DNA from 4 places in the Mesorhizobium sp. B2-3-6 genome. Region 2 is predicted to be linked to each of the others. Evidence: riboswitches for the same ligand, from Rfam matches in the RefSeq annotation. Region 2 holds a riboswitch; each other region holds the start of a gene.

Region 1 (7,364 bases), on a different contig from region 2:
GCTTCGGCAATCCCGTCCGGCTCCTCCCGCCGGCCAATCCTCACGTCGGGTTCGGCAGGTAGCTCAGGCCTCCCCTGCATTGCTGGAGGTATTCCAGCGCGCGGACCTGGCCTGTCATTTCAAGATCGTCGCGATAGACCGGGTCGTGCCAACCTTCGATGTCGATGGCGCCCTTGTATCCGGCCAGCCGCAATTCGCTGATCACCCGCGTCCAGTCGCTGTCGCCGAAGCCGGGCGTGCGCATCTGCACGAAGGGCAGGCGGCCGAAGACGCCGTGCTCGCGTATGACATCCCAGCGCACCGTCGCGTCCTTGCCGTGGACATGGAAGATGCGATGCGCCCATTTGCGGATCTGCGGGATCGGGTCGATCAGATAGACCAACTGATGGCAGGGCTCCCATTCCAGACCCAGATTCTCATCCGGCAATTCGTTGAACATCAGTTCCCAGGCGTCCGGATTATGGGCGATGTTCCAGTCGCCGGCGGCCCAGTTGCCATCCATGGCGCAATTCTCGAAGGCGATGCGCACGCCCTTGTCGGCCGCGCGTTTGGCCAATTCGCCCCAGACTTCGCGGTAGCGCGGCAGGCTGTTGGTCAGCGGCTTGCCGCGGATGCGGCCGGTAAAACCGCTGACCAGATTGGTGCCGAACAGATGCGCGCTGTCGATCACCGTTTCCCAGGCCTTGAGCACGCCGCGGTCGGTGTCGCCGCTCTCGAGTGGATTGCCGAACACGCCGATCGAGCTGACGCTGACATCGGCATCGCCGATGGCGTCGCGGATCTCGCCTGCGAGCCGCCCTAGGTCCTTGCCGCCCAGCGTCTGCCAGAAGAAGGGCTGGACGCTCTCGAAACCGAGCGGCAGGATCTGCCTGATATAGGCGGCCGGATCTTCGAGATTGGCCCGCACCATGGTGCCGATCCTGATGTCGAGAAGCGGGTCCGCCATGGTCATCCTTCCTGCCTGGGGATTTCGATCCGGCGCCCGGTCTCGGCGCTTTCGATGGCCGCGAAAACCATGGCCAGGCTCTTGATATTGTCGGCGCCGCGCGTCTCCGGCTCGGTGCCGGTGTCCACGGCGCGGACGAAATCTTCCATGACGCCGAGATGCCCGCCGATGCGGTCGGCAGGGTCGAGCGGCGGCACCGCTACCGGCACGACCTTGTCGAGCAGGCCTTCGCGTTCCGGCAGCACGGCTTCGGCCTTCAACTCGTCATGCCCATCCCAGGTCAGGCTGCCGCGTTCGCCGACGATGCGCCAACTGCCTTCCCAACTGGTGCGGAAACCGTCGGCGCACCAACTGCCGCGATAGGTGAACATCTTGCCCTGGCCGAGCTCGAAGGTGGCGCTTGCGGACGATCCCTGCCGGTACCAGGAATTGGCCGGCTCCCATTCTCGACAATACACTTCGGTCGGCTCGCCATCGACCATGTAGCGGGCGGCGTCGAATGTATGGATCGCCATGTCGAGCAGCAGCACATGGCGCATGCCTTCGCGGAAACCGCCGAAATGCGGCGCAATGAAAAAATCGGCATGGATGCTGGTCGCAGCGCCGATGGCGCCGGAGCCGAGGAAGCGCCGGATGCGCCGGACGTTGGCGACGTAGCGGCGGTTCTGCACCACGGCATGGACGCGTCGCGCGCGCCGCGCATCGTCGATGATGGCGCGCGCATTGTCCGGGCTGTCGGCCAGCGGCTTTTCCGTCAACAGATGACAGCCATGGGCAAAGGCCGAATTCGCCACGGCGCGACGGGCGGCAGGCACGACCACGTCGAACACCGCATCGGGTCTGGTCTGGGAGAGAACGACGTCGAGATCGGTCCCGATCGCGACCCCGGCGAGGTCGTATTCGCGTGCCCGCTGGCGCGCCCTGTCGGCGTCGAGGTCGACGAGACCGACGATCTTGACGGCAGGGGATTGGCTGATGGCCTCGAGCCAGGTTTTGCTCATGGCTCCGCACCCGACCAGGACGACGTGCATCATCCAGCGCTCCTCCGGCCAACCCCTCCTGGCTGGCACCCACGGCAGTCCGTAAATGACTTCCGTAAACGTTTACGATGACACACCCGATGGCATATATTGTCAATCGGATTTGTACCGTCGGCTCTGAAACGCCTTGGCCGCACGACCGGCTGGTGCTAGCCAGAAGCAGGAGGGGGAGGTCTTGGCGTCCAGCATTCACGATCTTGCGCGGCACCTGAACATTTCGATCGGTACAGTCTCGCGCGCGCTTAACGGGCGCGCCGACGTGAACGCCGAGACACGCCAGCGCGTGCTCGAGGCGGCCCGGAAGCTCAATTATTCACCGAACCACTCGGGCAGGAACCTACGCCGCGGCACCACCCATGCCGTGGCTTTCATGCTGCAGCCGCATCCGGGCGACCAGCAGTATGGCGAGCCGTTCTTCATTCCGTTCCTCACCGGACTGCAAGCGACATTGGCCGAGTGCGGGCTGGATCTGATCATCGTCATGGGCGCGCCGGCGGATTATCAACAGGAGCGGCTGCGCCGCGTCGTCGAGACGCGTCGTGCCGATGCCGTCGTACTGGCCTGGACGCGGCGCGAGGACGATCGCATCGACTATCTGAGCAAGGCCGGCTTTCCCTTCGCGACGCTCGGCCGAAGCCGGTCCGGCGACGACAGCTATCCCTCTCTGGATCTGGATTTCGAGAAGGCGGGCGCCGATGCGGTCGACCGGCTGGTTGCGCGTGGCCACCGCCGCATCGCCGCCATCCGGCCGTCGCTTGACCTGAATTTCGGTTATCTGTTTCTGGAGGGTTATTGCAAGGCGCTGCGGCGGCACGGCATCGAAGTCGATCCCGGCCTGATTGTGGACGGTTTTATCAACGAAGCCGGTGGCTACGCGGTGACACCGCAAGTCATGCGGTCGAAGGATCCGCCGACCGCGATTATCTTCAACAACGACTCGATGGCGCTCGGCGGCTGCAAAGCGCTCGCCGAAATGGGGATAAAGCCCGGGCAGGATGTCGCGGTGATCGTCATCGTCGACACGCCGCTCTGCCGTTATTTCTCGCCGGCGCTGACCGGCTTTCGTCCGAGCCTTGACCCGATGGGGCGGCGGCTCGGCGAAATCCTGCTCGCCTCGCTCCCGGCTTTCGCCGGCGCGAAAGGGCCAGAGATCATTCGCGAGGTCTGGCCGCTGGAACTGGTGGCGCGCGATAGTGATTGACCACACGTTTGTATCGTTATAACAGAACATGCATCGACCTTGCCTCGACGCTGCCTGCATCCTAGGCTGCGACTCGTGATGGTCCCCGCGCCGCAAGGCGAGGGGTGAAAAGGGAACATGGTGAGGCCCGATTTTCGGGTCGAAGCCATGGCTGCCCCCGCAACTGTAAGCGGCGAGCAAAATCCGAGAAGCCACTGGCCGGCAAGGCTGGGAAGGCAGGATGGCGCAACGACCCGCGAGCCAGGAGACCTGCCATCTGCATGAGTTGACCGGACGGGGTGTGCCGGGAGGAGACGCAGGTTTCGGTCTTGTCGACCGGTTCAAGCCAGCTTCCTTCCGTCGCCATTTTGAAAGTGACGGAAGTTGGACGGCTCCATCGATCGCATACATCGCATTGCCATGCATCGCATCGTCGTGTGCACGCTTTGCCGCGATATCGCCACCGAGGTGAATTCAGGCCAGCGTCCGGCAGGACTGGCAAGCAAGACGCTGGCCCGTATTCCGGCAGGCCCTGCAAGGAATTGCCCATGACCGCGCCGCTTCTCGATGCCCGCGACCTGGCCGCAGCGGCGGATGGCCTGCATCTGGTGTATCCGGTCAGCCTTTCGGTGGCGGCGGGCGACCGTCTCGCCATCATCGGTCCCAACGGCGCCGGCAAGACGACATTGCTGCGCATGCTATCGGGCATGCTGAGGCCGAGTTCGGGCGAAGTGAAGCTAACCGGGCGCTTGCTGGACAGGATTTCGACCGCCGAGCGGGCGCTGCACATCGCCGTCGTCGGCCAGACCGATCAACCGGATCCACGGCTGGCGGTGATCGACTATGTCGAGCTCGGCCGGGTTCCGCATACCGGCCGCAGGCACAGGAGCGAGGAACGCGACATTGTCGTCGAGGCTCTGCGCCGGACCGGGCTGTTGCCGCTGCTTGGCCGCACCATCGGCTCGCTCTCGGGCGGCGAGCGCCAGCGCGCCCAGCTTGCCCGCGCCATCGCGCAGGAGCCGAAGATCCTGTTCCTCGACGAGCCGACCAACCATCTCGACCCGCGGGCGCGCAGCGAGTTGCTCGAACTGGTTGCAGGCCTCGGCATGACCGTGATCGCGGTGCTGCACGATCTGGCGCTGGTGACGCCTTTCGCCACCAGGGTCGCGGTGATGAGCCATGGCCGGTTGCATGTGCTGGCGCCGCCACGCGAAGCACTCACCCAGCAGCTGATCCGCGAGATCTTCGGTATCGACGTCTTTAGGTTGCGCCACCCGACGGAGGACCGCGAGCTGACGGTGTTCGAGGTTCCGAACCGTGCCGCGCCATCTTCGTGATCGAAGCCATTTCCGGCAGATCCTGTTCAACAAGGAGCAACATCCGTGAAACGCCTTGCCGTGTCTCTTGCCTTCTCCCTGCTCGGCTCTACGGCCTTCGCCTTTCCGGTGACGGTCGACAGCTGCGGCAAGCCGCTGACCTTCGACGCACCTCCAAAGCGTGCCGTCATTCACGATCTCAACATGGCCGAGATGGCCTTCGCACTGAAGCTGCAGCCGTCGATCGTCGGCCTGACCGGCATCACTGGATGGTACAAGGTCGGCCCCGAATTCAAGGCCGAACAGAGCTCGATCCCCGAACTGGCGCCCAAATATCCGACGCTGGAAAACCTGGTCGCTGTCGAGCCCGACTTCTTCTTCGCCGGCTGGTATTACGGCATGAAGCCGGGCGGCGAGGTGACGCCCGATACGCTGGCGCAACACGGCATCAAGACCCTGGTGCTGACGGAAAGCTGCGTCCATCTCGACAAGAACCGCCCCGCCGCTTCGATGGACCTGCTCTATGGCGATGTCGAGAAGCTGGGCAAGATCTTCGGCAAGGAGGCCGAAGCGGATAAGCTCGTCTCCGGCTGGAAGGCGCAGCTCGCCGAAATCACGGCCAAGGTCGGCGCCCGCAGGGGAACGCGCGTGTTCCTCTATGATTCCGGCGAGGACAAGCCGTTCACATCAGGCAAGTTCGCCATTCCCAACGCCATGATTTCCGCGGCCGGCGGCGACAACATCATGGCCGACATGGACACCAGCTGGGGCAACACGGATTGGGAGACGGTGGCCTCGCGCAATCCGCAATTCCTCATCCTGCTCGACTATCAGGATGGCGGCGGCTACCGGAAGCTGCTCGATTTCCTGAAAGCGCATCCGGCAATGAAGGAGACGGACGCGGTCAGGAACGAACGCTTCGCGGCGCTTCGCTATGCCGAACTGACACCCGGGCCGGCCAATATCGACGCGATCGGCAAGATTGCCAGGGCGATGCATCCGGAAGCGTTTTAACCGGGAACATGACTTTGCGGCACAAGGCATTCCTATTGGCCATGACGGCGGCGGCGTTGGCAATCGCCGCGTTCGCGCTGCTGTCGATCGCCTATGGCTCGACGATGATTCCGTTGGGCGACGTCGTTGCAGCACTTGGCCATGCGATCGGATTGAAGGGGCATGACGTGTCCGGCCCGGTCGGCAGGATCGTCGTCGACCTCAGATTGCCGCGCATAATCCTGGCCATCTGTGTCGGCGGCGGCCTGGGCGTGGTCGGCGCGCTGTTACAGACGGTGACGCGCAACGATCTTGCCGATCCGTTCCTGTTCGGCCTCTCGTCGGGAGCCGCCGCCGGCGCTGTCTCCGTCATCACCGTCTTCGGCGACAGTTTCGGGATCTGGACGCTACCGATCGCTGCGTTCACCGGCGGTATTCTGGCGGCTTGCGTTGTGCTTTTGCTGGTTGCGCGGGTGAGGGGACAAGGCCCCGAACGGCTGATCCTCGCCGGACTTGCGGTCTCCTTCATGTTCACCGCATTGACCAATTACCTGGTCTTTGCCGGTGACCAGCGCGCCGCCCATTCGGTGCTGTTCTGGACGATGGGCGGGCTCGGCCTGGCGCGGTGGGACAATATCTGGCTGGGTGCGCTTGGGGCCGGCACGATTGCGGCGTACGGGCTGTGGAATCATCGCCGGCTGGACGCTTTCCTGGCCGGCGAAAATGCCGCCGAAAGTCTTGGCGTGCCGGTGGCGCGAATGCGACGGACGACGTTTCTGGTCGCCGCTTTTTCGACCGCGATCCTGGTTTCGGTCGCCGGCGTCATCGGCTTCGTCGGCCTCATGATCCCGCATCTGTCGCGGCCGCTGGCTGGTCCGCTGCATCTGCGCCTGATCGTAAGTTGCGCGCTGTTCGGGGCGGTGCTGTTGCTGGCAAGCGACCTTCTGGCGCGCACATTGCTGCCGCCGCAGGAACTGCCGATCGGCATCATCACCAGCTCGCTCGGCGCCTTCTTCGTTGTCACCATGCTGATCCGCAACCGCTTGTAATGGGTGTCGCGGCGGCCGAAATCATCGGACGCAGCCATGATTGTGCTGCATGGCTGCCATGCACGTTTGCCGGCTTCTGGAACAATGCCGGACTTGAATGATAAGCACGCTTATTATATATGCCACTCATGGTTTCCGAAGGCGTAGACAGATTGGGATTTTTGATCCACGACGTGCAGCGGCTGATGCGAAAGCGCTTCGAAGCGCGCGCCAGCGGCCTTGGCCTGTCCTCGGCGCAATGGCGCCTGATGGTTCGCGTCGCCAAGGAAGCGGGCGTTTCGCAGGCGCGGCTTGCCGAACTGCTGGAAATCGAGCCGATCAGCGTCTCGCGGCTGGTCGACCGGATGGAGGAGGGCGGCTGGATCGAGCGCCGCTCCGACGCCGCCGACCGCCGCGTGCGCATGATCTTCCCAACTCCCAAGGCAAGTGCCGCGTATGCGGAGGTCAAGAGCCTCGCCGGCGAAGTCTATGAGGAGTCGCTGACCGGCGTTTCGCCGGACGATCGCCGCGTCCTGATCAGGGCATTGGATGCGATGGCACAGAATCTCGCGGATGGCGATTCACCGTCCTGCGACAAGGTCAAGAATACGGAAGGCGCAGCAGCATGAACGCGGTAGCCAAGGTCGACGAAAACGCCGCCAAAGTGGAAATGGAAGCGCCGCAGCAGCCGGCCGCGGCCCCTGTTACAATGACACCTCCGGCAGAGCCGGCGCCGGCGCCAAAGAAGAAGCGCCGTCTCGGCCGCTTCTTGTTGATGTTCGCCCTGCCGGCGGCGTTGGTCATTGGTGGCGGCTATGTCTGGGTCACTGGGGGGCGCTACCAGGAGACGGAGAACGCCAA
Region 2 (7,364 bases):
CAAGAGACACGGTAAGCAAAACGCCAAACCGCAATGTCAACAATGCGTTACGACATCGAGCCGGCAAACCGATTCAAGCGCTTGATGTGTCGAGTCAGGCGCGCTGGGCGCGGACCGCCTGCCCGAGGGCGGTGAAAACCGTATGGACGATGCCGGCGGCATCGAGACCGGCATCGGCATACATCTTTTCCGGCTTGGCGTGGTCCGCAAACACGTCCGGTAGCACAAGCGGGCGCACTTTCAGGCCGCTTTCCAGCAGGCCCTCATGGGCGAGGAACTGCAAAACGTGACTGGCGAAGCCGCCGATGGCGCCCTCCTCCACCGTGACCAGAACCTCGTGCGAGCGGGCCAGCCGTCGGATCAGGTCCTCGTCGAGCGGCTTCGCGAAGCGCGCATCGGCGACGGTGGTCGAAAGCCCGGCCGCGCCCAGCTCCTCGGCCGCGATCAGGCAATCCTGCAAGCGCGTGCCGAAGGAGAGGAGTGCCACCTTGCCGCCTTCCCTGATGATGCGGCCCTTGCCGATTTCGAGCACCGAGCCGCGATCGGGCATGTCGACGCCGACGCCATTGCCGCGCGGATAGCGGAAGGCGATCGGGCCGTCATCGTAGGTTGCCGCGGTGCGCACCATGTGGCGCAGTTCCGCCTCGTCGGCCGCCGCCATGACGACGAAGCCCGGCAGGGAGGCCAGGAAGGTGGTGTCGAAGGCGCCGCAATGGGTGGCGCCGTCGGCTCCGACGAAGCCGGCGCGATCGATGGGGAAGCGCACCGGCAATTTCTGGATCGCCACGTCGTGCACGACCTGATCGTAGGCACGTTGCAAGAAGGTCGAATAGATCGCCGCGAACGGCTTGTAGCCTTCGGTCGCGAGGCCGGCCGCGAACGTCACCGCATGCTGTTCGGCGATGCCGACGTCGAAGGTCCTGGCCGGAAACACTTCGCCGAACAGGTCAAGCCCGGTGCCGCCCGGCATGGCGGCGGTGACGGCGACGATGCGCTCGTCCTCCTGGGCCTCCCGGATCAGGCTTTCGGCGAACACCTTGGTATAGGCCGGCGCGTTGGCCGGGGCCTTGGCCTGAGCGCCGGTGATGACGTCGAACTTGTTGACGCCGTGATATTTGTCGGCCGCGGCCTCGGCCGGCGCGTAGCCCTTGCCCTTCTGGGTGACGACATGGATCAGCACGGGGCCCTTGCCATTGTCACGGACATTTTTCAGCACCGGGATCAGATGGTCCAGATTGTGACCGTCGATCGGACCGATATGGTAGAAGCCGAGCTCCTCGAACAGCGTGCCGCCTGTGACGTAGCCGCGCGCGTGCTCGACCGCCCTGGTGATGGCACGGTCGGCACGCTTGCCGAGATACGAGGTCAGTTTCTTGCCGAAGTCGCGCAGGCCGACATAGGCCTTGCCAGAGGCCAGGCGCGCCAGATAGGCGCTCATGGCGCCGGTCGGTGGGGCGATCGACATGTCGTTGTCGTTGAGGATGACGATCAGGCGGGCATCGAGCGCGCCGGCATTGTTCATCGCCTCATAGGCCATGCCGGCCGACATGGCGCCGTCGCCGATGACAGCGATGACATTGTTGCGGCCGCCGGCAAGATCGCGGGCCGCCGCCATGCCGAGGCCGGCCGATATCGACGTCGAGGAGTGGGCGGCGCCAAACGGATCGTATTCGCTCTCGGTGCGGCGGGTGAAGCCGGAGAGGCCGCCCTCCTGCCGCAGGGTGCGGATGCGATCGCGGCGCCCGGTCAGGATCTTGTGCGGATAGGCCTGGTGGCCGACATCCCAGATCAACCGGTCATCGGGGGTATTGAAGACATAGTGCAGCGCCACGGTCAGTTCGACCACGCCAAGCCCGGCGCCGAGATGACCGCCGGTGCGCGACACCGCGTCGATCAGTTCGAGGCGAAGCTCTGATGCCAGTTGCGGCAATTCGCTTTCGGAAAGCGTGCGCAGCTCGGCCGGGATGCGGACCTTGTCGAGAAGCGGCGTATGCGGCGTTGCGTTCACGGGTAGGCCCAAGCTTCTGTTCATGCGCGGGATAGGCCGCCGGCAGGCGAAAGTAAATGCCTGCCAAATGACGCGAAAGGCACGCCCCGTCGTCGATTTCCTCAGCCTTCCGGCAGTGGAATGAACTCTTCCTCATCGCCGGGAACGATGTCGAAGCGGCCGGTCTTCCATTCTTGCTTGGCCTGTTCGATGCGCTCCTTGGAGGACGAGACAAAATTCCACCAGATGTAGCGCTTCGAGCCCAGCGAGGCACCGCCGAACAGCATGAAATGGGCACCAGCCTGTGAGGATACGACGATCTCGTCGCCGGGCCGGAACACCAGCAGCCGTTCCGCCGGAAACACGTCGCCGGAAATCGAGACCTCGCCTTCCAGCGTATAGATGGCGCGTTCTTCCGCGTCGGCAGGGATTTTCACGCTGGCGCCGGGCGCCAGCCTGAGGTCGGCGTAGAGCGTCTCGGAATCGGCTCGCACCGGGGAACGCAGCCCCTGGAAATCGCCTATAACGATGCGGCCGCTGACGCCTTCCGCGTCGATGTCGGGAAGCCGCGCGACAGCGGTGTTTTCGAAAACCGGCGCCACGTCCTCCTTGCCGTCCGGCAGCGCCAACCATGTCTGCAGCCCCGAGATCGACATCGGCGCGCCGCGCAGTTCTTCCGGCGTGCGCTCCGAATGGACGATGCCGCGGCCGGCGGTCATCAGGTTCACGTCACCCGGCTCGATCACCATCTCGGTGCCGAGCGAATCGCGATGCCTGATCCTGCCGTCGAACAGGTAGGTGACCGTCGACAGGCCGATATGAGGATGCGGCCGGACGTCGAGCGCCTGACCGGCACGCAGGATGGCCGGGCCCATGCGGTCGAAGAAGATGAAGGGACCGACCAGCCGCCTTTTGGCGGTCGGCAAGGCGCGGCGAACCTGAAAACCGCCAATGTCCTTGGCGTTCGGAATGACCATCAATTCGATCTGGTCGCCGGCAAAGGCATCGCCGGCTTCAGGATCCTTCCCGGGAAAGAAGCTCATGAACTCTCCTTGTCAGCGGCCGATGGCTGCTTTGGCCAGATCAGGCAAAGCGGATCGCCGCCTTCGCCCGCAGCTTGGCCGCAACCTCCTCGCGATTGCGCGGATGCTGGTTGGTTTCAAGCGAATCGAGAAGCTCGCGCGCCGACGCCGCGATGGCCTCGACGGCATGGTCGAATGCGTGCTGGTTCTGCTTCGAAGGCCGCGTCGTTCCGCTCAGCTTGCGAACGAATTGAAGGGCTGCATCGCGCACCTCGTCGTTGGTCGCCGGCGGATCAAAATTGAACAGGGTCTTGATGTTTCTGCACATCGCTTCCGTATCTCCTCTTGTCCTGGAGCCGTTTCAATCGGGACGCGTTCTATCCTCAATCATGATCGTGTCAAAAACCAGAGAGACGGCTGCGTGCCTCAATCCGCGTCCAGCGGCTCCGTCCCGACCGGCTTGCCGTCGCGGGACAGCCTGATCTTCTCCACCTTGTCCTCGGCCGCCTTGAGCAGCCGGTCGCAATGCACCTTCAGCGCCTCGCCGCGCTCGTAGATCTTGATCGACTGGTCGAGCGGCACATCGCCACGCTCCAGATCATCGACGATCTTCTCCAGCGCGTCGAGAGCCTGTTCGAAGCTCATCGCCTTGACGTCTTCGTTGGTTTCACCAGCCATCATTCATCCTTTCATCAGTCGCCCGACATGGGCGGCGACCGAAAATGCCAATCCTTGCAGATCGTAGCCGCCCTCGAGCAGGCTGACGAGCCGGTTGGCGCTGTGGCGCGCCGCGCGCTGCATGAGTTGGCCGGTCGCCCAGTCGAAATCATCCTCGGTCAGGTTGATCTCGGCCAGCGGATCGCGATGATGCGCGTCGAAGCCGGCCGAAATGATGATCAGGTCGGGTGCAAAATTGTCGAGCGAGGGCAGCACGCGCGACAGGAAGGCATCGCGGAACGCCTCGCTGCCGGTCTGCGGCGCAAGCGGCGCGTTGACGATGTTGCCGGCGCCGGTTTCGTTCTTTGCTCCGGTGCCGGGGTAGAGCGGCATCTGGTGCGTCGAGCAATAAAGCACGGACGGATCGTCCCAGAAAACATCCTGCGTGCCGTTGCCGTGATGCACGTCCCAGTCGACGATGGCGACGCGTTCGATATCGTGTTTGCGCTGTGCATAACGTGCGGCGATGGCCGCCGTGTTGAACAGGCAGAAGCCCATCGCCGTCGCTTTCTCCGCATGATGGCCGGGCGGCCGGGCGGCGACGAAAACGTTGTCTGCCCTGCCGGCAAAGACGTCGTCGACGGCGGCGTTGGCGGCGCCGATCGCGGTGATCGCCGCTTGCCAGCTCTTCGGGCTGGCCGTTGTGTCGGCATCGATGCGGGCGATGCCCGTCTCGGGAATGGCGGCGCGTACCCGCTCGACGAAATCCTCGGGATGCGCGTAGAGAATGGTGGCCTCATCGCCTTGTGGCGCCTCGAGGCGGTCGAGCGCGGCAAAAGCCTCGTCGTCGAGCACGCGCTCGATTGCGCGCAAGCGGTCCGGCCGCTCCGGATGGCCGGGTGGCGTGATGTGCTCGAGGAAGATCGGATGGGTGTAGAGACGAGTGGCCATGCTCCCTATCTAGTGCCCCGGCGCGGCGATGGCCATGCATTGCGGCCTGATGGCTGGGGAAAATCGCGCCTGCGTCCATTCGCGTCGCCGCGGGGATTGGCGGCGCAGGGGCTTCGTCGTAAAGTCCCGGCCACTGCCTGGTGCCCGCCGCGAGCGGGAGAATCGGGAACACGGTTTGATACCGTGGCGTGCCCAACGCTGTAAGGGGGACCGCGCCGGTAAATGCCACTGTCGATGACGGGAAGGCGCCGGATGCGGGTTGATCCCGAGCCAGAAGACCGGCCTGGCAGGCATCGTCATCCGCATGGTCAGGCGGACGGCAGTTGATTGCAATCGCAAGGGGACAAGCGATGCCGGACAATATGACCATCCCCGTGGGTGACGGATTCGACCAGATGGCGCGCGATGCGGTCTACCGCGCCATGTTCACGCGGCGCGATGTCCGCAGCCATTTTACATCAGAGGCCGTCGACGACGAGGTCTTGGCGCGGCTGCTGCTTGCCGCCCATCACGCGCCATCGGTCGGCTTCATGCAGCCATGGAATTTCATCGTCATTCGTGGCACCGAACGACGGGAACAGGTGCGCGACCTGTTCCTCGCGGCGCGCGAGCAGGAATTGCCGGCGATCGAGGAAGAGCGGCGGGCGCTCTACCGCAAGCTCAAGCTGGAAGGCATCTGCGAAAGCGCGCTCAATATCTGTATCACCTGCGACCGCCGACGCTCACAGGGTTCGCCGCTGGGACGCTGGCACAATCCCGAGATGGATCTCTACAGCACGGTCTGCGCGGTGCAGAATTTCTGGCTGGCGGCGCGCGCCGAAGGCGTCGGCGTCGGCTGGGTCAGCATTATCGAGGCGCAGGCGTTGAAAGGCCTTCTGTCGATTCCCGAGCATGTGACGCCGGTGGCCTATCTCTGTGTCGGCCGTGTCTCGGAGTTCGCGCCGAAACCGGACCTCGAAACACATGGCTGGGGGCGGCGGCTGCCGCTGCCCGAGCTGATCATGAGCGAGACGTTTTGCGGACAGGGCGAAGTTCCGCTCAAATCAACGATCGCACGCCTCAAGGCGGCAACATGCGAAAAGTCTGACAAACTCTTGATTTGATTGCCGATACGGCATGCCCAGAGCTGCCGGCGGCCTGCCGTCGTCAGGCGGCTCCGGCATCCTTCCTCAACAATCCTTCGAGCAGTTGCTTGAATGCCGCCACCACGGTCTTCGACGTCGCTTCCGGGTCGTTCGAATTGGCGATCCGCTGCGCCGCCTGGCTGCTCGCCCCGTTGATCAGCCGTGCCGCGGTCTCGGGGTCTACGCCCGGGACAACCACCCCGTCGCCCTGCAGCGTCGTCAGGTGATCGGTCATCGACGCGACGCAGGCATTGGCGTTCGGCCATTGCGCGGGATCCCCCAGCACGGCCGGACCGTCCCGAAACATGATGCGCTGGATTTCCGGCTCCAGCGCCATTTCGATGTAGCTCGTGCATTCGTCGACGAAGCTTTGCCAGCGGGTCGGTGCTTTCGCTGCAACCTCATTCACTCGTGCCGCCATCTCGGCGTCTATCTCGGCGATAACCGCCTGCAAAAGCCCCTTCTTGTCCCCGAAATGATGATAGAGCGCACCGCGCGTCAGCCCGGCCGATGCGGTGAAATCATCCATCGATGCCTCGGCATAACCAATCGTTCCGAACGCATGCCGGGCCGCGGCAATCAATTTGGCGCGCGTTTCGGCGATCATTTCCCTGCGGGGCTTGTGCATCTCTTCTGGCCTTATCCACATACGTCACGTATGCCAATTGACATACGCGACGTATGATCTATTTAGTATTCATACGCATCGTATGTAATTTCCGAATCGCCTTTTGTCGAGGAACGGACCATGCAGAACCCCTATTCCGAGATCTTTCGAGCCCCTGGCGCCAAGGGCTTTGCCGCTGCAGGCTTCATGGCGCGCCTGCCGATCGCCATGGCGCCGATCGGCATCGTGGCGATGCTGTCGCAGACGCGTGGCGAATACTGGCTGGCGGGTGCCGTCTCGGCGACATTCGCGCTGGCCAACGCTTTCCTGGCGCCGCAGATCTCCAGGCTGGTCGACCGCCTCGGCCAGACATGGATCGTCGTGCCCACCACCATCATCTCCGTGCTGGCATTCCTGCTGCTGATTGCGTCGGCCAACCAGGATTGGCCGGTATGGACATCGTTCGTGTCGGCGCTGCTGGCAGCGGCCATGCCCAGCATGCCGGCAATGGTGCGCGCGCGCTGGACCGAGCTTTTTCGCGGCCGGCCGGAGATGAACACCGCCTTCGCCTTCGAATCGGCGGCCGACGAGCTGGTCTATATCGCCGGCGCGTCGCTGTCGGTGGGCCTCAGTGCGGCGCTGTTTCCGGAAGCAGGCATGCTGGCGAGCACGTTGTTTCTCGCTTTGGGCTCGATAGCATTCATCCTGCAGCGATCGACCGAGCCGAAAGTGCGGCCGGTGGACCATGGTTCGACTGGCTCGGCAATCCGCCTGCGGCCGGTACAGATCATCACCTTCGCCCTGATCTTCATCGGCGCGACCTTCGCGACGACGGAAGTGAGCACGGTGGCGATCACCAAGGAGTTCGGCCAAGCCGGTGCCGCAAGCCTGGTGATCGGCGTCTATGCGCTGGGATCGTTCGTGTTGGGCATCGTGGTCGGCGCGCTCAACCTCAAGACGCCGCTACAGCGCCAGCTGACCGTCGCGGTCGCCATCATCGCAGTCAGCACGATTTT
Region 3 (7,364 bases), on a different contig from region 2:
GCGAGAACAACCAGACACTGCCGATCAGCAGCGGCTGATGGATCAGGTAGAAGGCCAGGCTGTGCCGACCGATGAAGACCAGCGGGTTGGACCAGCGCCCGGGCGCCACATCCGCCAGGCGCGCCAAGACGCCGAAGCGGGAGGCAAGCTTGGTCGCTCCGAGGCCCACAAGCACCGCACCGAACCAGGGGAACAGCGGGACATAGTCGTTGGAGTGTGGGTTGACCGCAGAAAGGCCGACCCACCACAGCCAGGGGTGATCGAACGATTCCAGCCGAAAATAGAAGGGAATGGCGATGACCGCCGCGGCGATCGGCAGTGTGAGCAGCGCCGGCAGGCGCAGGAATGCCAGCCCGAGCAGGCTCGCCAGCGCGATCTGGTGCAGGATGCCGAAGAAGATCCACCCGTCCGGCGTGGCGATACGGGTGGCGACCGAAATGGCGATCGCCGCTCCGGCGACCATGGCGAAGCGTCTCCAGAAGCCGTTCCAGCGGATCTCTTTGCCATGGGCGAGATACAGGCTGACGCCGACCAGGAACAGGAAGGTCGAGGCGATGCAGCGAGCATAGAACTTCCACCAGCCGAAGGCGGTCAGGCCGGGATCGGTGTAGCCGAAGAATTCCAGGTCCCAGGTGAAATGGTAGCTCGCCATGGCGATCAGCGCGATGCCGCGCAGCATGTCGATGGCGACGATGCGCTTGGTCTTCGGCAACTCCGCGGCGGGCATGGTCGGCGTCTGGATGCTCATGGTCTCGCGATCTGATTCAGCCCCGCACGAGGACTATCACGGTTACGCCGGACAAAAGAAGGCCGTGAGCTTCGATACGGACGATCAGCCGGCGCTGCATCAGGCACCCCTTTAGGCCAGCACCGGAAAGCCTTTGACCGGCTTCGTTTTAACCGGGGCACGTCGGTTTCCTGTTACCGGTCGCGAAATGATGGCCGCAGATTTGGCTGGTGATTCTGCTTTGGGGAAGCAATGTCCACGCATGTGCGCCATCCGATCTGGCTACCGGCCCTCAAGGCCGCGGATGCCCGCACCTTCGCCTCGCTCTACGCGGTCGAATCCTTCGCTCGCGCCACGGTGTCGAGCGTCATCCCGATCCAGGCCTACGAGATCCTCCACAACGAGCAGATCGTCTCGATCCTCTACACCATAGTGGCGATGCTCGGCCTGTCCGTGACCTTGTTCATGCCGATGCTGATCCAGCGCTTCGCGCGGCGCTGGGTCTACACGGCGGGCGCCTGCCTGCTGGCGATCGGCTCGCTGTTCTTCGTCACGCATACGCTCGCAGGGCAATTGGCCGGCATGCTGTGCCGTGTCATGGGCGCCAGTGCGCTGTCGATCACGCTCAACCTCTACATCATGGACCACATCCGCAAGACCGATTTCATGCAGGCCGAATCGCTGCGCATGGCGTGGTCGATGTTTGCCTGGACGGGTGGGCCGACGCTCGGCATCTTTCTCTACACGCGCTTCGGCATCTATGCCGCGCATGGCGCGGTCGCCGTATTCGCCTTGGCCCTGCTGGCGTTGTTCTGGACCTACCGGCTCGGCGACAATCCCTCGATCCGGCCGGGCAAGACGCGCCCGGTCAACCCGCTGGCCAATATCGGCCGCTTCGTCGCGCAGCCGAGGCTGAGGCTGGCCTGGCTGATCGCCTTCGGCCGCTCCTGCTTCTGGACGACATTTTTCGTCTATGGCCCGCTGTTCATGGTCATCACCGGTGAGGGCGAACTTGCCGGCGGCATTCTGGTTTCGGCAGGCAACGCGCTTTTGTTCATGGCGATTTTCTGGGGCAAGGCCGGCAAGCGCTTCGGCGGCCGCAGGACCATGACTTTTGCCTATTTCGCCATGTCGGTGGTGCTGCTGGCGGCGGGTGCCGTCGGCGAAAGCGCGCCGCTCGTCACCGGCGCCTTCCTGCTGTGCGGCGCCTTCTTCACCATCGCGCTCGACGCGCTGGGCTCGACCGCCTTCATGCGCTCGGTCCGCTCTTATGAGCGGGCGCAGATGGCTGCGGTCTACCGCACTTATCTCGACTTTTCCGAACTGACGCCGCCGCTGGTCTACTCGGTGGTGCTGGCCTTTTTCGGACTGGGCTCGGTTTTCGTCACGCTCGGCCTGCTTGCGGCGGTCTGCGGTTATGTCACCTGGCGGTATCTGCCGAAGTCGCTGTGAAGCTTACGGCACAAGCGCAGCATGTCGTTCGCGTACCCAATCGTGGAAGCGGTGGAGGTCGTACTCCTCCGGCATCAGCACGCCGGCCTTATGGCGCATGGAGCGCAGCCCTTTCTGGTTGACCTCGCAGATCGCGGCATCCTCCTCCAGCACCTGGGTGCCGAATCCGACGATGTTGTCGATGTCGGTGGCGGCGAGCGCGTCGGGCGCGAACAGCCATTCGGCGGTCAATTCGGTCTGCTCGGGGCCAAGCGGCACCAGCCGTACGGACCTGACATAGTCGACGTGGCCGACGATGAACATCGAGGGCAGGCTGGTGGCGTAGGTCTGGCCGGCGGCGTGCTCGGCCGGCGTCAGGCCCGAAAAGACCGGCCCATGCGCCTGGCCGTCACGTGACCATGTTTCGGCACCCGCCCGCAGCCCGCCGGAAAATTCCGGCGCGTCATTGTCGGCATGGCGGGTCCATTCGGGGTCGTCATGCCGGCCCATCAGGCCGCGGCCGTAGATCGGCACCAGCCGCGACAGGTCCTTGTGGACGCCGGGGCAATGCAGGCATTCGTCGAAGTTTTCCCAGAAGATCTTCCAGTTGCAGTTCATCACCTTGCGCAGCACATGGCCCGATACCAGCGATTCCAGCGGCCAGTTGCCGAGATCGCCGGAGGCCGGGTCGAAGGATGAGTGCGCCGAGCCGGCGGCATCTTCCGCGAGATTGACGAAGACGAAGCCGCGCCAGACCGACAGCGCGACGCGATAGAGCGGATGGTCCGCCTTGTCGAAACCTTCGGGCAGCGTTTTCGATGGCACGCGCACGAGATCGCCGCGCAGCGAATAGGACCATGCGTGGTAGGGGCAGGTGATCAGCCGCGCCTTCAGCCGCCCCTCGCGTTCCTGGCAAAGCTGCGAGCCGCGATGCCGGCAGGTGTTGTGGAAGGCGCGCAGTTCGCCGGTATCGTCACGCAGCACGACGATCTCCTGGGTGCCGACACGGAAGGTGCGGAAAGCCAGCGGTTGGGCGAGATCAGCTTCACGGCAGACGAGCAGCCAGTTCCTGTACCAGATGGCGTCGAGGTCGCGCTGGTAGGCCGCCGCATCCCAATAGGCCGAGGACGGCAATGTCGGCTCGGCCCGGGTGAGGCCGTTATAGGGGGCGTGCTGGCTCCGGACGGGCTGCATGGCTGGCCTCCTGTGAGGATGGCAGCCGACACCCGGCCACGGAAATTGTCAATTGCAGCGGAGCAAGCGGCCGGACGGCGCTAAAGCGCTTGTCGCCGTCGGAATTTGGTTTGCCGGATGCGGCGATTTTCCCTATAGTCACCTTCGTCGTCGGTTCCGATTGGAGCCAAGAGGGAATGCGGTGCGGGCAGATTTGTTGCCCAATGCCGTGGCTGCCCCCGCAACTGTGTGCGGTAGTCCTCTCCATATGCCACTGAAGATTTTCTTCGGGAAGGTGGGGAAGGGCGCTGATCCGCGAGCCAGGAGACCTGCCGGCGACAGGAAACTGACTTCGATGCCCTCGGGTGGAGGGTGAAAGGACAAGACATGAATACCGCTTCCGTCTCCCTCGGCGCCTCCATCTCCTCGCAGTCGCGCCTCCTGCAGCTCGCGCTCGCGGCGCTGCTCGGCGTTTTCGTCGTAGGCTTTGTCGGTTTCTCGCATATCGACGCGGTCCACAATGCTGCGCACGACTATCGCCACTCGATGGCGTTTCCCTGCCACTGATAGGGATTTGACATCATGAACCTGTTTCGCAACGTCGTGTTCATCGCGGCGATCGCAGGGCTCGTGGCCGGTGTCGTTCTCGCCTGCATGCAGGCCTATGCCACCGTGCCGTTGATCCTGAAGGCGGAAGTCTACGAACAGGCCGGCGGCGGCCACCACCACGACCATACCGCACCGGCCCCGACCGACAACAACGCCATGAACTCTGCCGCCCCGGCGGGCAATGCCATGAGTTCCGCCGCGCCGGCAGCCGCTGAAGCTGTTCCGGCTGAAGAGGAAGGCTGGGCGCCGGCCGACGGCTTCGAGCGTTTCGCTTTCAGCGTGCTTGCCAACATCGTCACCGGCATCGGCTTCGCGCTGGTCCTGGTCGCGGTTTCGGAATTCGCCGGCGGCATCGGCAACTGGCGCCAGGGCGTGTTCTGGGGACTGGCCGGCTTTGCCGTGTTCACGCTGGCGCCGGGCCTCGGCCTGCCGCCGGAACTGCCGGCCATGCCTGCCGCCGAGCTTCTGCCACGCCAGATCTGGTGGACGGCGACGGTGGCGGCGACGGCGATCGGCCTTGCCCCGATCGCCTTCCGCAAATCACTGCCGCTGGCGATTCTGGGCGTGGTGTTGATCGTCGCGCCGCATATTGTCGGCGCGCCGCAGCCGGACAGTTTCGAGACGCCGATTCCGGAAGGCCTGCATCATCAATTCGTGGTGGCGGTGACCGTAACCAACCTGGTGTTCTGGCTCGTGCTCGGCGCTGCCGTCGGCGTGGTGCGTGGACGCTTCACCGGCAGCGCGACGAGCCTGCGCGACAGCTTTGCCTGATCGCGGAAGACTGACCTTCATCATCGGCGGTGCGCGCTCCGGCAAGAGCGCGCACGCCGAAACGCTGATGACGGCCTTGCCTTCGCCATGGACCTACATCGCCACGGCGCAAGCCTATGACGACGAGATGCAGCAGCGCATCGCGTTGCACCGGTCGCGGCGCGGCGAGGGCTGGACGACCATCGATGCACCGCTTGGCCTTGTCGGTGCACTCGAGGCCCTACCGGAGGACCAGCCGGTCCTTGTCGACTGCCTAACGCTCTGGCTGACCAATCACATGCTGGCCGATCATGATGTAGAGGCCGAATGTCGGCGGCTGGCTGACATGCTGTCGCGGCCGCGCGGACCCTGGTTCGTGGTATCCAACGAGGTCGGGCAAGGCATCGTGCCCGACAATGCGCTGGGGCGCCGGTTCCGCGACGCCGCCGGCCGGCTCAACCAGCAGGTCGCGGCGATTGCCGAGACCGTGCTTTTGATGGTGGCGGGGCTGCCGCTCAAGGTGAAGTGACATGACCGACATCGACGAAAAGGACGAAGAGCGCCACCGCGCCAAGATGGCCAAGCGCAAGGCGGTCCAAGACGCCGAGGTGGCGAGCAAGACGGTCGAAAAGGGGCTGCTGATCGTCAACACCGGCCCGGGCAAAGGCAAGACCACGGCTGCCTTTGGCCTGGCGCTGCGGATGCTCGGCTACGGCAAGCGCGTCGGCGTCGTCCAGTTCATCAAGGGCAAATGGCATACGGGTGAGAAGGAGGCCTTCGCCGCCTTCGGCGACCGCGTCGTCTGGCACGCGATGGGCGAGGGGTTCACCTGGGAGACACAGGATCTGAAGCGCGACATCGCGGCGGCCGAGGCCGCCTGGGCCAAGGCGCTGGAGCTGATGGCCGATCCGTCGATCAGTCTCGTCGTGCTCGACGAACTCAACATCGCGCTGCGCTACGAGTATCTCGATCTGGACAAGGTGGTTGTCGCGCTGAAAGCGCGCCGCGAGGGCCTGCATGTCGTCGTCACCGGTCGCAACGCCAAGCCGGCGCTGGTCGAGGCGGCCGACCTGGTGACCGAGATGGGGCTGACCAAGCACCATTTCGCGGCGGGCGTGAAGGCGCAGCAGGGGGTGGAGTTTTGAGAGCTGTTGTCCCCTTTTGTGGATGAGCATTCAAGTCTGGTCGCCAAACGCTTCCAGCAGGGCTCACTTCCTTTCCCTCCGGAGGGGGGAAAGGTGGCGCTGCGAAGCAGCGACGGATTGGGGGAAGGCGGTTATCGAACGCGCGGTCCGCAGACAGGCAGGCGCAACCCGGCGGGTGCGAGAAACGCGACTGCCGAGCTCGTCGACCCCCACTCCGTCTCGGCTTCGCCGAGCCACCTCTCCCCGATCGACGGGGGAGAGGAAAGGCGCGAACCTGTTGCAGCCCGGCTCCCTTCCTCCCCTTCGGGAGAGAACTCACGGGGGGGTGAGATCATGCCAGAATGACGATCGCCGAAACCACGCCGAACAGCGCGATCAACAGGCAGTCGGCGACACGATAAAGTTTCAGCGCCCGCCTTATGTCGATGCTGTCGGCTTCGCGCCGGCCGCCTTCGCCCATGAACGCGTCGTCGACCGTTACGCCGCCATAGCTGCGCGGCCCGGCGAGGGCCAGGCCGAGCCCGCCCGCCATCGCCGCCTCCGGCCAGCCGGCATTGGGCGAGCGGTGCTTTTTCGCGTCGCGCCGCACCGCCTGCCATGCGGCTTTCGCGTCGGCGCCTTTCACCAGGAAAGCCGCCAACGTGATGAGCAACGCCGTCAGCCGCGACGCCGGCAGGTTGATCCAATCGTCGAAGCGTGCGGCTGCCCTGCCGAACGTTTCGTGGCGCGGCGTGCGATGGCCGATCATCGAATCGGCGGTGTTGGCGGCCTTGTAGGCGGCGCCGCCGGCGAGGCCGCCGACGCCCGTCCAGAAGGCGGGGGCAACGATGCCGTCGGAAAAATTCTCGGCCAGGCTCTCGATCGCCGCGCGGCAGACGCCGGCCCTGTCGAGGGTTTCGGGATCGCGGCCGACGATGCGCGAGACGGCGGCGCGGCCCATGTCGAGGCCGCCCGAGTCGAGCGCATCGGCGACGGCCTCGACATGCTCATAAAGGCTCCGCTGCGACAGGAACGATGTTGCCAGAAGGGCGGTGATGAACAGTCCCAGGGGAATGAACCAGAGCAGGATCTGCACGCACAGGCCAATTAGCGCCGGCACCAGCACGATGACCAGAAGCGCCTGGACACCACGTTGGCGACGCAGTGCGTCGGGATCAGTGGCGCGGTTGAGCCTGCGATCGAGAAAGGATATCAGCCAGCCAAACCACGTCACGGGATGGCCGATGGCGCGAAACAGCCAGTCGGGGTAGCCCAGCGCGGATTCGATGGCCAATGACAGGAAAGCGATCAGGACTGACATGAAGCTTCTTGAAGGAGCGGTGGACCATGGTGGAAGTCTCGGCCGGGCAAGGGCGCTTTTCCCCAACGCCCCCCAGCCTTTCGTCGACCTCTCGACCGGAATCAATCCGCACTCCTACCCGCTTTTCGAGCTGCCCGCCACCTCGCTGTCGCGATTGCCGGAAGCGGGGCGGGCGCGTGAGCTGACGGCGATCGCAGCCAGTAGCTATGGTGCGCCCTCGCCAGCCAAT
Region 4 (7,364 bases), on a different contig from region 2:
AGGTCGGCGGGCGCCAGCCCGCGCTGGTTCTTCTCCCATACGTCGCGGCGGGTGGTGGCGACGATGACCTGGAAGACGGGAACCCCGGCGCGGTCGAACAGGGTTTCGACGCCGGGTTCGGCGCCGGACGCGAAAGCGGTCGCGGTGATGATGGCGGCGGGCTTGAGCTGGGCAATCGCGGTTTCAACAAACGCCAGGGATGCCGGGTCTTTCAGGCTGGAGACGAAGATGGGGACGGGGAGCATGTCGCGCTGCCGTAGCGCCTCGAAAAGCGCGTCGATCGGCGCGACATCGGCGGCGAGCAGCATCGAGCGGTAGAAGAGGACGGGAATGGTGCGAGCATTGATGTTGTCAACGTCGAGTCCCGTCACACCCCCCTCTGTCCTGCCGGACATCTCCCCCGCAAGGGGGGAGATTGCCCCGTCATCGATGCTCTTGCCCCTTTCAGATGGTGCAAACACATCCTTTTCTGACGCAACAAAAGAGGAGCCGGCTTTGATGACAGCCGATCTCCCCCCTTGCGGAGGAGATGTCCTGCCGGACAGAGGGGGGTGTGAAGGATCGTCAACATTCGATAAGTCCGGCTTCTCCACGACTCCGCGCCCCGGCTCATAAAACCCGGCTTTCGGCACGCTAACCGGTTCGGCAAATTCGGCATCAGACCCCGCCAACCGCGCCAGCCTGCGCACCAGCGCGCTCATATTGGCCGGGCCGCCCTGGCGGAAATAATTGAGCAGCCCGTCCAGTTCCTCGCGCGGCAGCGTCGAGGCTTCGATCAGCCTGATATCCTCGTCGTGGCTTTCACCGGGAAGCAGTGCCAGCTTTATGCCGCGCTCACGGGCAACCACGGCCAACTGGTCGCAGCCGTAGCGCCACCACTCGTAACCGCCGAGAATACGCACCAGAATGACTTTGGCGTGACGGGCGACGCTGTCGATCCAGAGGTCGACGGACATGGGGTGGCGCAGGTCGCGCAGCGCGGCCAGCCGCATCGTGGGCAGCCGATCGGCGTCGCCTTTCCAGGCCGCTGCCAGTCCGGCCAGGTCGCTGTCCGTGAAGGACAGCGCCACCATTTCCGCCGGCGTCTGCCGCAGATCGACCGGCTCGGCGAGATCGTCGAGCGAGGCGGATGTGGTGGTGAGGATGTGCATCGCGGTCGGTGTTGCCTCAGCCGGCGAGGATATGCTCGATCGCCGGGCGGTTCAGCCCCTTGAGGCCGATGACGACCAGGCGCGAGCGGCGGTCGTCGTCAGCCGTCCAAGCGCGGTCATAATAATGATTGACGCGCGGACCGACCGCCTGCAGCAACAGCCGCATCGGCTTGCCGCCGACCTCGACGAAGCCTTTCACCCGCAGCACGTTCTCCTGTTCGGCGGCGGTGGCGACGCGCTTTGCCAGGTCGTCCGGGTTGGCGATCGAGGGGATGTCGACGATGAACGTATCGAAGTCGTCGTGCTCGTGGTCGAAGGCGCCGTCATGATGGGACTTGCGGTTCTCGATGTCGTCCTCGACGGCGAGGCCTAGCCCGAGCAGCACGGACGGATCGACCTTGCCATGAGCCGTCGGCACGACCTTCACGGCGCGGGCGGAGTGTTCGCCAATGATGGCGTTGGCGCGAGCCGAACCTGCGGCATCCATCAGGTCGCTCTTCGACAGGATGATGAGGTCGGCGCAGGCGATCTGGTCCTCGAACACCTCCTCGACGGGGTCGTCGTGGTCCAGTGTCTGGTCCTGCGCGCGTTGCGCCTGCAGGGCGTCCATGTCGTTGGCGACGCGCCCCTCGGCCAATGCCGGACCGTCGACCACGGCGATCACGCCGTCGACTGTCACCCGGCTCTTCACCGTCGGCCACTGGAAGGCCTGGACCAGCGGCTTGGGCAGAGCCAAACCCGAGGTTTCGATCAGGATGTGGTCGACCTTCGGCGTCAGCGACAGGATCTGGTCGAGCGCCGGGACGAAATCGTCGGCGACGGTGCAGCAGATGCAGCCATTGGCCAGTTCGACGATGTTTTCCTCCGGGCAGGTGTCGATGCCGCAGCCCTTGAGGATCTCGCCGTCGATGCCGATGTCGCCGAATTCGTTGACGATGATGGCGATACGCCTGCCGCCCGCGTTTTCCAGGAGATGGCGGACCAGCGTGGTCTTGCCGGCACCCAGGAAGCCGGTGACGACGGTACAGGGGACGCGGGAGAGAGTGGCGGAAACTGCGGCGGTCATGATCAGTCCTTCAGCATGTCGAGGGGAGGAATGCGGGCGACGAGACCGCGCTTGAGGGAATCCGGACGGCCGCGCCACGGAATGAGGCCGTTGGTCGAAGCGGCGAAGAGTTTCGCGCCGGTGACGAGATCGGCGCCGCTGGCGATGTTCAGGTCGCCGAAGACATAACTCCAGCAGCCGTCGCGAAGAATCGCGGCACTGAGACGGCGCTTGCAGTTGCCGAGGCATTCGACGGTGCGGACACGGACATTGTCGGCCGTTGCGGCTTGGCGCGTATCTTGAGCCAAAACTTCGCCGGCGCGGGGATGGGCATCGGAACCGGTCTCGTCGCGGCAGGAAGCGCAGATGATGACAGTGACGCCGGCCAAGGCGTCGCTGTCGCCAGACAAAATGTCCGCTGTTTCAGCCGGGAAACTGCTGTCGCGTTCCAAATCGGGCTCCTTGCCCGGAAAACCCGCCGGGCGATCGGATTCTTATGTCTCAGACGGCAGGTCTCCTGGCTCGCGGGTCATCGCCTTCGTGCCGCCTTCCCGGGACCGTCCCAGTGGTTTTCGGCCTTGGCTCGTCGCTTACAGTTGCGGGGACAGCCGCGGATTTGAAATCGAGATTTCGCACCGCATTCCCTCTTGGCTCCTCCCTTTGCCGAGAGGAGACCGTCTGGAATGGATTTAGGCTCTTGCAGGCGGCGGTGTCAACGCGCGTCTACGACACGGCAATGTCGGCGAGCGGCTGCCCAAGGTCGCCGGCGGGCGTAACCTCGATCCGTTCGAGGCCGAGCCAGCCCTGCATCTGCGTCAATTCCTGGAAGAGTTGGGCGGCGGTTTCAGGCGGCGCGCCGGGCTCGGCATAGGCCGCGTAGACGCGTAGCACGCTGGCCGGCCGGTCGGCCTTGAGGTCGACGCGCGCCACGATCCTGTCGCCGAGCAGGAACGGCAGGACGTAATAGCCGTATTGCCGCTTTTCGGCAGGGGTGTAGATTTCTATGCGGTAGTGGAAATCGAACAGCCGCTCCGTGCGCGAGCGCTCGAAAACGACCGGATCGAACGGCGCCAGCAAGGCGCGGGCCTCGATTTTTCGTGGAATACGGGCCTCCTTATGGAGGTAAGCCGGTTTGTTCCAGCCCTCGACACGCATCGGCACCAGCTCGCCTGTTTCAACCAGCTCCTCCAGCCGGCCCTTCATGTCGGCCGGCGACAGGCGGAAATAGTCGCGCAGGTCGCTTGCTGTCGCGACGCCATGAGCGCGGGCGGATATCCGCAGCAATTCCCGATGCGCGTCCTCGGCAGACGGCACCGGCAGATCGAGGATCGCCTGCGGCAGTACGCGCTCGGGCAAATCATAGAAGCGTTCGAAGCCACGGCGGTGCGCGGTGGTGATGCGTCCTGCCCAGAACAGCCATTCAAAGGCATGCTTGGCGTGGCTCCAGCCCCACCAGCCGCCGGATCCTTTCTGGCCTTCGAGCGCGGAGGCGGCGATCGGGCCGCGCTCCGCGACCTCGCGGTAGATCTCTTCTATATAGGCGGCGTGCTCGCGGCCCCATTTGGCCAGGCCCAGATACATTTCATCGCCACGCTCGGCGCGCTGCATGCGCCAACGCATCAACGGATAGGTCTCGACCGGCAGGAAGGAAGCCTCGTGCGCCCAGTATTCGAAAACCGTGCGCTTGCGCGTGACGGCGGCGTTGTCGAGCAAGGCGAACGGGTAGGGACCAAGGCGCGAATAGAGCGGCATGTAGTGAGCGCGCACCACCGCGCTGACGGAATCGATCTGCAGCAGGCCGGTACGCGAGAGCACGCGGGCGAAGTGGCGTCGGTCGGGCGTGCCGGCGGGGCGGGGATCAGTGAACCCTTGGGCGGCGAGCGCGATACGCCGGGCCGTGGCAAGCGAGATCTTTTCCTTCATTCGGATGCGACTCTGATGGCTTGTTGAGCGTCGTTCGGACAGTTGATTCCGGCCATGCTAGCAGGGTTTTGGCGGCAACTCTGTCAGGAGAGAAAAGTGGAGTAAAAAGCGAAGGAAATCAAACAGGAGCGGATCGGACCAGTTTCTTCCCTTATGCCGTCCAGGCCAGTGTTTTGAACAAGGTTTGACTTGCTTCGCCGGAAGCGCTGCGCTAACCCTCGCCGCGTTGCAGCAAAGGCCCCTTAAAACGGTTCAGCGGTTAAACTGTCACGCTTCCGCAATAGGGTCTGGTGCTGTAATCAAAATGGATTGGCGCCAACGGAAAGCCGCAGCATGAACGCACTTCTCAGTTCGTACCTGCCCATCGTCCTGTTTATCGCAGTGGCGGCGGCTGTCGGCGTCGCGCTTATCGTGGCGCCGTTCCTGGTGGCCTATCGCAATCCCGACCCGGAAAAGCTTTCCGCCTACGAATGCGGGTTCAACTCGTTCGATGACGCCCGTATGAAGTTCGACATCCGCTTCTACCTGGTGTCGATCCTGTTCATCATCTTCGACCTGGAAGTGGCCTTCCTGTTTCCGTGGGCGGTGTCGTTCTCGAAAATCGGCATGCTCGGTTTCTGGTCGATGATGGTGTTTTTGGCGGTGCTGACCATCGGCTTTGCCTATGAATGGAAAAAAGGAGCGCTCGAATGGGATTGAGCGACAGTTCCGGCACGCTCGTCGCGCCGAAGCCCAAGGGTCTGATCGATCCCAATACCGGCAGGCCGGTTGGGTCCGATGATCCGTTCTTCCTCGAAATCAACAACGAACTCGCCGACAAGGGCTTTCTCGTCACCTCGACCGAGGCGCTGATCACCTGGGCGCGCAGCGGCTCGCTGATGTTCATGACCTTCGGCCTCGCCTGCTGCGCCGTCGAGATGATCCACACCTCGATGCCGCGCTACGATTCGGAGCGGTTCGGTGTTGCTCCTCGCGCGTCTCCGCGCCAGTCCGACATCATGATCGTTGCCGGCACGCTGACCAACAAGATGGCCCCGGCGCTGCGCAAGGTCTACGACCAGATGCCGGAGCCGCGCTACGTCATCTCGATGGGCTCCTGCGCCAATGGCGGCGGCTATTACCACTATTCCTATTCGGTGGTGCGCGGCTGCGACCGCATCGTGCCGGTCGACATCTATGTGCCCGGCTGTCCGCCGAGCGCCGAAGCGCTGCTCTATGGCATTCTTCTGCTCCAGAAGAAGATCCGCCGCACCGGCACGATCGAACGGTAAATCCATGGCCGCATCCCTGAGCGAACTGTCGACCTATCTCGGCGAAAAATTGATTGGCCGCGTCAATGAAGCAGTGTTCGCCTATGGCGAACTCACCATCCATGTCGAACCGCGCGATCTGATCGAAGTGGTGACTTTCCTGCGTGACGATCCGCGCTGCCAATTCATCTCGGTCATCGATGTCTGCGGCGCCGATTATCCGTCGCGGGCCAAGCGCTTCGACGTCGTCTATCACCTGTTGTCGCCGAAGCAGAACGTGCGTATCCGCATCAAGGTGCAGGCCGACGAGGAGACGATGGTGCCGTCGATCACCGGCGTCTATCCCGGCGCCGACTGGTTCGAGCGCGAGACCTACGATCTCTATGGCGTGCTGTTTTCGGGCCACCCCGATCTGCGGCGCATTCTCACCGATTACGGTTTCGACGGTCACCCGCTGCGCAAGGATTTCCCGCTGACCGGCTTCGTCGAGGTGCGTTACGACGACGAAGCCAAGCGCGTCATCTACGAGCCGGTGGAACTGAAGCAGGAATTCCGCAATTTCGATTTTCTGTCCCCATGGGAAGGCACCGATTACGTGCTGCCAGGGGATGAGAAGGCAAAGCAGTAATGGCCGAAACTTCCGTCCGCAATTTTAACATCAACTTCGGACCGCAACACCCTGCCGCGCATGGTGTTTTGAGATTGGTTCTGGAGTTGGACGGCGAAGTGGTCGATCGTGTCGATCCGCATATCGGGCTCTTGCATCGCGGCACCGAAAAGCTGATCGAGCACAAAACCTACCTGCAGGCAGTGCCTTATCTCGACCGGCTCGACTATTGCGCGCCGATGAACCAGGAGCATGCCTTCGCACTGGCCGCCGAGCGCCTGCTCGGCATCGAGGTGCCGAAGCGCGGTCAGCTGATCCGCGTGCTCTACTGCGAGATCGGCCGCATCATGTCGCACATCCTCAATGTGACGACGCAGGCGCTGGACGTCGGCGCGCTGACGCCGCCTCTGTGGGGCTTCGTCGAGCGCGAAAAGCTGATGGTGTTCTATGAGCGCGCCTCGGGTTCGCGCATGCATGCCGCCTATTTCCGTCCGGGCGGCGTTCACCAGGACCTGCCGCAGAAGCTGCTCGAGGACATCGGCAAGTGGATCGATCCGTTCCTGAAGTCGATCGACGACCTCGATCAGTTGCTGACCGGCAATCGCATCTTCAAGCAGCGCAATGTCGATATCGGCACGGTTTCGCTGGCCGACGCCTGGGCCTGGGGCTTTTCCGGCGTCATGGTGCGTGGCTCGGGCGCTGCCTGGGACCTGCGCAGATCGCAGCCCTATGAATGCTATTCGGAGCTCGATTTCGATATTCCGATCGGCAAGAACGGCGACTGTTTCGACCGCTACCTCGTGCGCATGGAAGAGATGCGCCAGTCGGCGAAGATCATGCGCCAGTGCATCGATCTCCTGCTCGGCAAGGAAAGCGCCGGGCCGGTGTCGAACCTCGACGGCAAGGTCGTGCCGCCAAAGCGCCAGGCGATGAAGCGCTCGATGGAAGCGCTGATCCACCACTTCAAGCTCTACACCGAGGGCTACCGCGTGCCGGCCGGCGAGGTCTATGCGGCGGTCGAGGCGCCCAAGGGCGAGTTCGGCGTCTATTTGGTCTCCGACGGCACCAACAAGCCTTATCGCTGCAAGCTGCGCGCGCCCGGTTTCGCGCATCTCCAGGCCATGGATTTCCTGTGCCGCGGTCACATGCTGGCCGACGTCACCGCCGTCCTCGGCTCCCTCGACATCGTGTTTGGTGAGGTCGATCGCTAAATGTCAGTCCGTCGTCTCGCAGAAGCCAGCGTCCAGCCAGCATCCTTCGCCTTCAACCGGGCGAACGCGGCCGCGGCCAAGCAATGGATCAAGAAGTACCCGAAGGGCCGGGAACAGTCTGCGATCATTCCACTGCTGATGCTGGCGCAGGAGCAGGAAGGCTGGGTCACCAAGGCG

Evidence for each region. Region 2 has a riboswitch for cobalamin ahead of bluB (5,6-dimethylbenzimidazole synthase). Riboswitches for the same ligand answer to the same signal wherever they lie in the genome.
Region 1: it holds a riboswitch for cobalamin, as region 2 does, so the genes downstream of both, FJ953_RS14425 (ABC transporter ATP-binding protein) here and bluB (5,6-dimethylbenzimidazole synthase) in region 2, are expected to answer to the same signal.
Region 3: it holds a riboswitch for cobalamin, as region 2 does, so the genes downstream of both, FJ953_RS04035 (CbtB domain-containing protein) here and bluB (5,6-dimethylbenzimidazole synthase) in region 2, are expected to answer to the same signal.
Region 4: it holds a riboswitch for cobalamin, as region 2 does, so the genes downstream of both, FJ953_RS03865 (DUF1636 family protein) here and bluB (5,6-dimethylbenzimidazole synthase) in region 2, are expected to answer to the same signal.

Annotation. Positions count from the first base shown of each region.
Region 1 is NZ_VFVW01000004.1:377,394-384,757, forward strand. It holds gene FJ953_RS14410 (sugar phosphate isomerase/epimerase) at 41-946, opposite strand; gene FJ953_RS14415 (Gfo/Idh/MocA family oxidoreductase) at 949-1,980, opposite strand; gene FJ953_RS14420 (LacI family DNA-binding transcriptional regulator) at 2,162-3,187, shown strand; cobalamin riboswitch at 3,250-3,459, shown strand; gene FJ953_RS14425 (ABC transporter ATP-binding protein) at 3,715-4,503, shown strand; gene FJ953_RS14430 (ABC transporter substrate-binding protein) at 4,549-5,496, shown strand; gene FJ953_RS14435 (iron ABC transporter permease) at 5,505-6,524, shown strand; gene FJ953_RS14440 (MarR family winged helix-turn-helix transcriptional regulator) at 6,653-7,132, shown strand; gene FJ953_RS14445 (HlyD family secretion protein) at 7,129-7,364, shown strand, end outside.
Region 2 is NZ_VFVW01000002.1:34,741-42,104, forward strand. It holds gene dxs (1-deoxy-D-xylulose-5-phosphate synthase) at 95-2,032, opposite strand; gene FJ953_RS05890 (pirin family protein) at 2,110-3,030, opposite strand; gene FJ953_RS05895 (DUF2277 domain-containing protein) at 3,071-3,337, opposite strand; gene FJ953_RS05900 (exodeoxyribonuclease VII small subunit) at 3,436-3,687, opposite strand; gene FJ953_RS05905 (histone deacetylase family protein) at 3,691-4,617, opposite strand; cobalamin riboswitch at 4,739-4,919, shown strand; gene bluB (5,6-dimethylbenzimidazole synthase) at 4,968-5,720, shown strand; gene FJ953_RS05915 (TetR/AcrR family transcriptional regulator) at 5,764-6,369, opposite strand; gene FJ953_RS05920 (MFS transporter) at 6,490-7,364, shown strand, end outside.
Region 3 is NZ_VFVW01000001.1:825,265-832,628, forward strand. It holds gene FJ953_RS04020 (DUF1624 domain-containing protein) at 1-748, opposite strand, end outside; gene FJ953_RS04025 (MFS transporter) at 980-2,179, shown strand; gene FJ953_RS04030 (aromatic ring-hydroxylating dioxygenase subunit alpha) at 2,183-3,352, opposite strand; cobalamin riboswitch at 3,487-3,683, shown strand; gene FJ953_RS04035 (CbtB domain-containing protein) at 3,719-3,898, shown strand; gene FJ953_RS04040 (CbtA family protein) at 3,914-4,711, shown strand; gene cobU (bifunctional adenosylcobinamide kinase/adenosylcobinamide-phosphate guanylyltransferase) at 4,704-5,219, shown strand; gene cobO (cob(I)yrinic acid a,c-diamide adenosyltransferase) at 5,221-5,835, shown strand; gene cbiB (adenosylcobinamide-phosphate synthase CbiB) at 6,167-7,135, opposite strand; gene cobD (threonine-phosphate decarboxylase CobD) at 7,134-7,364, shown strand, end outside.
Region 4 is NZ_VFVW01000001.1:791,472-798,835, forward strand. It holds gene FJ953_RS03855 (cobaltochelatase subunit CobN) at 1-1,151, opposite strand, end outside; gene cobW (cobalamin biosynthesis protein CobW) at 1,168-2,217, opposite strand; gene FJ953_RS03865 (DUF1636 family protein) at 2,220-2,648, opposite strand; cobalamin riboswitch at 2,686-2,890, opposite strand; gene FJ953_RS03870 (winged helix-turn-helix domain-containing protein) at 2,920-4,119, opposite strand; gene FJ953_RS03875 (NADH-quinone oxidoreductase subunit A) at 4,453-4,818, shown strand; gene FJ953_RS03880 (NADH-quinone oxidoreductase subunit B) at 4,809-5,390, shown strand; gene FJ953_RS03885 (NADH-quinone oxidoreductase subunit C) at 5,395-5,997, shown strand; gene FJ953_RS03890 (NADH-quinone oxidoreductase subunit D) at 5,997-7,187, shown strand; gene FJ953_RS03895 (NADH-quinone oxidoreductase subunit E) at 7,188-7,364, shown strand, end outside.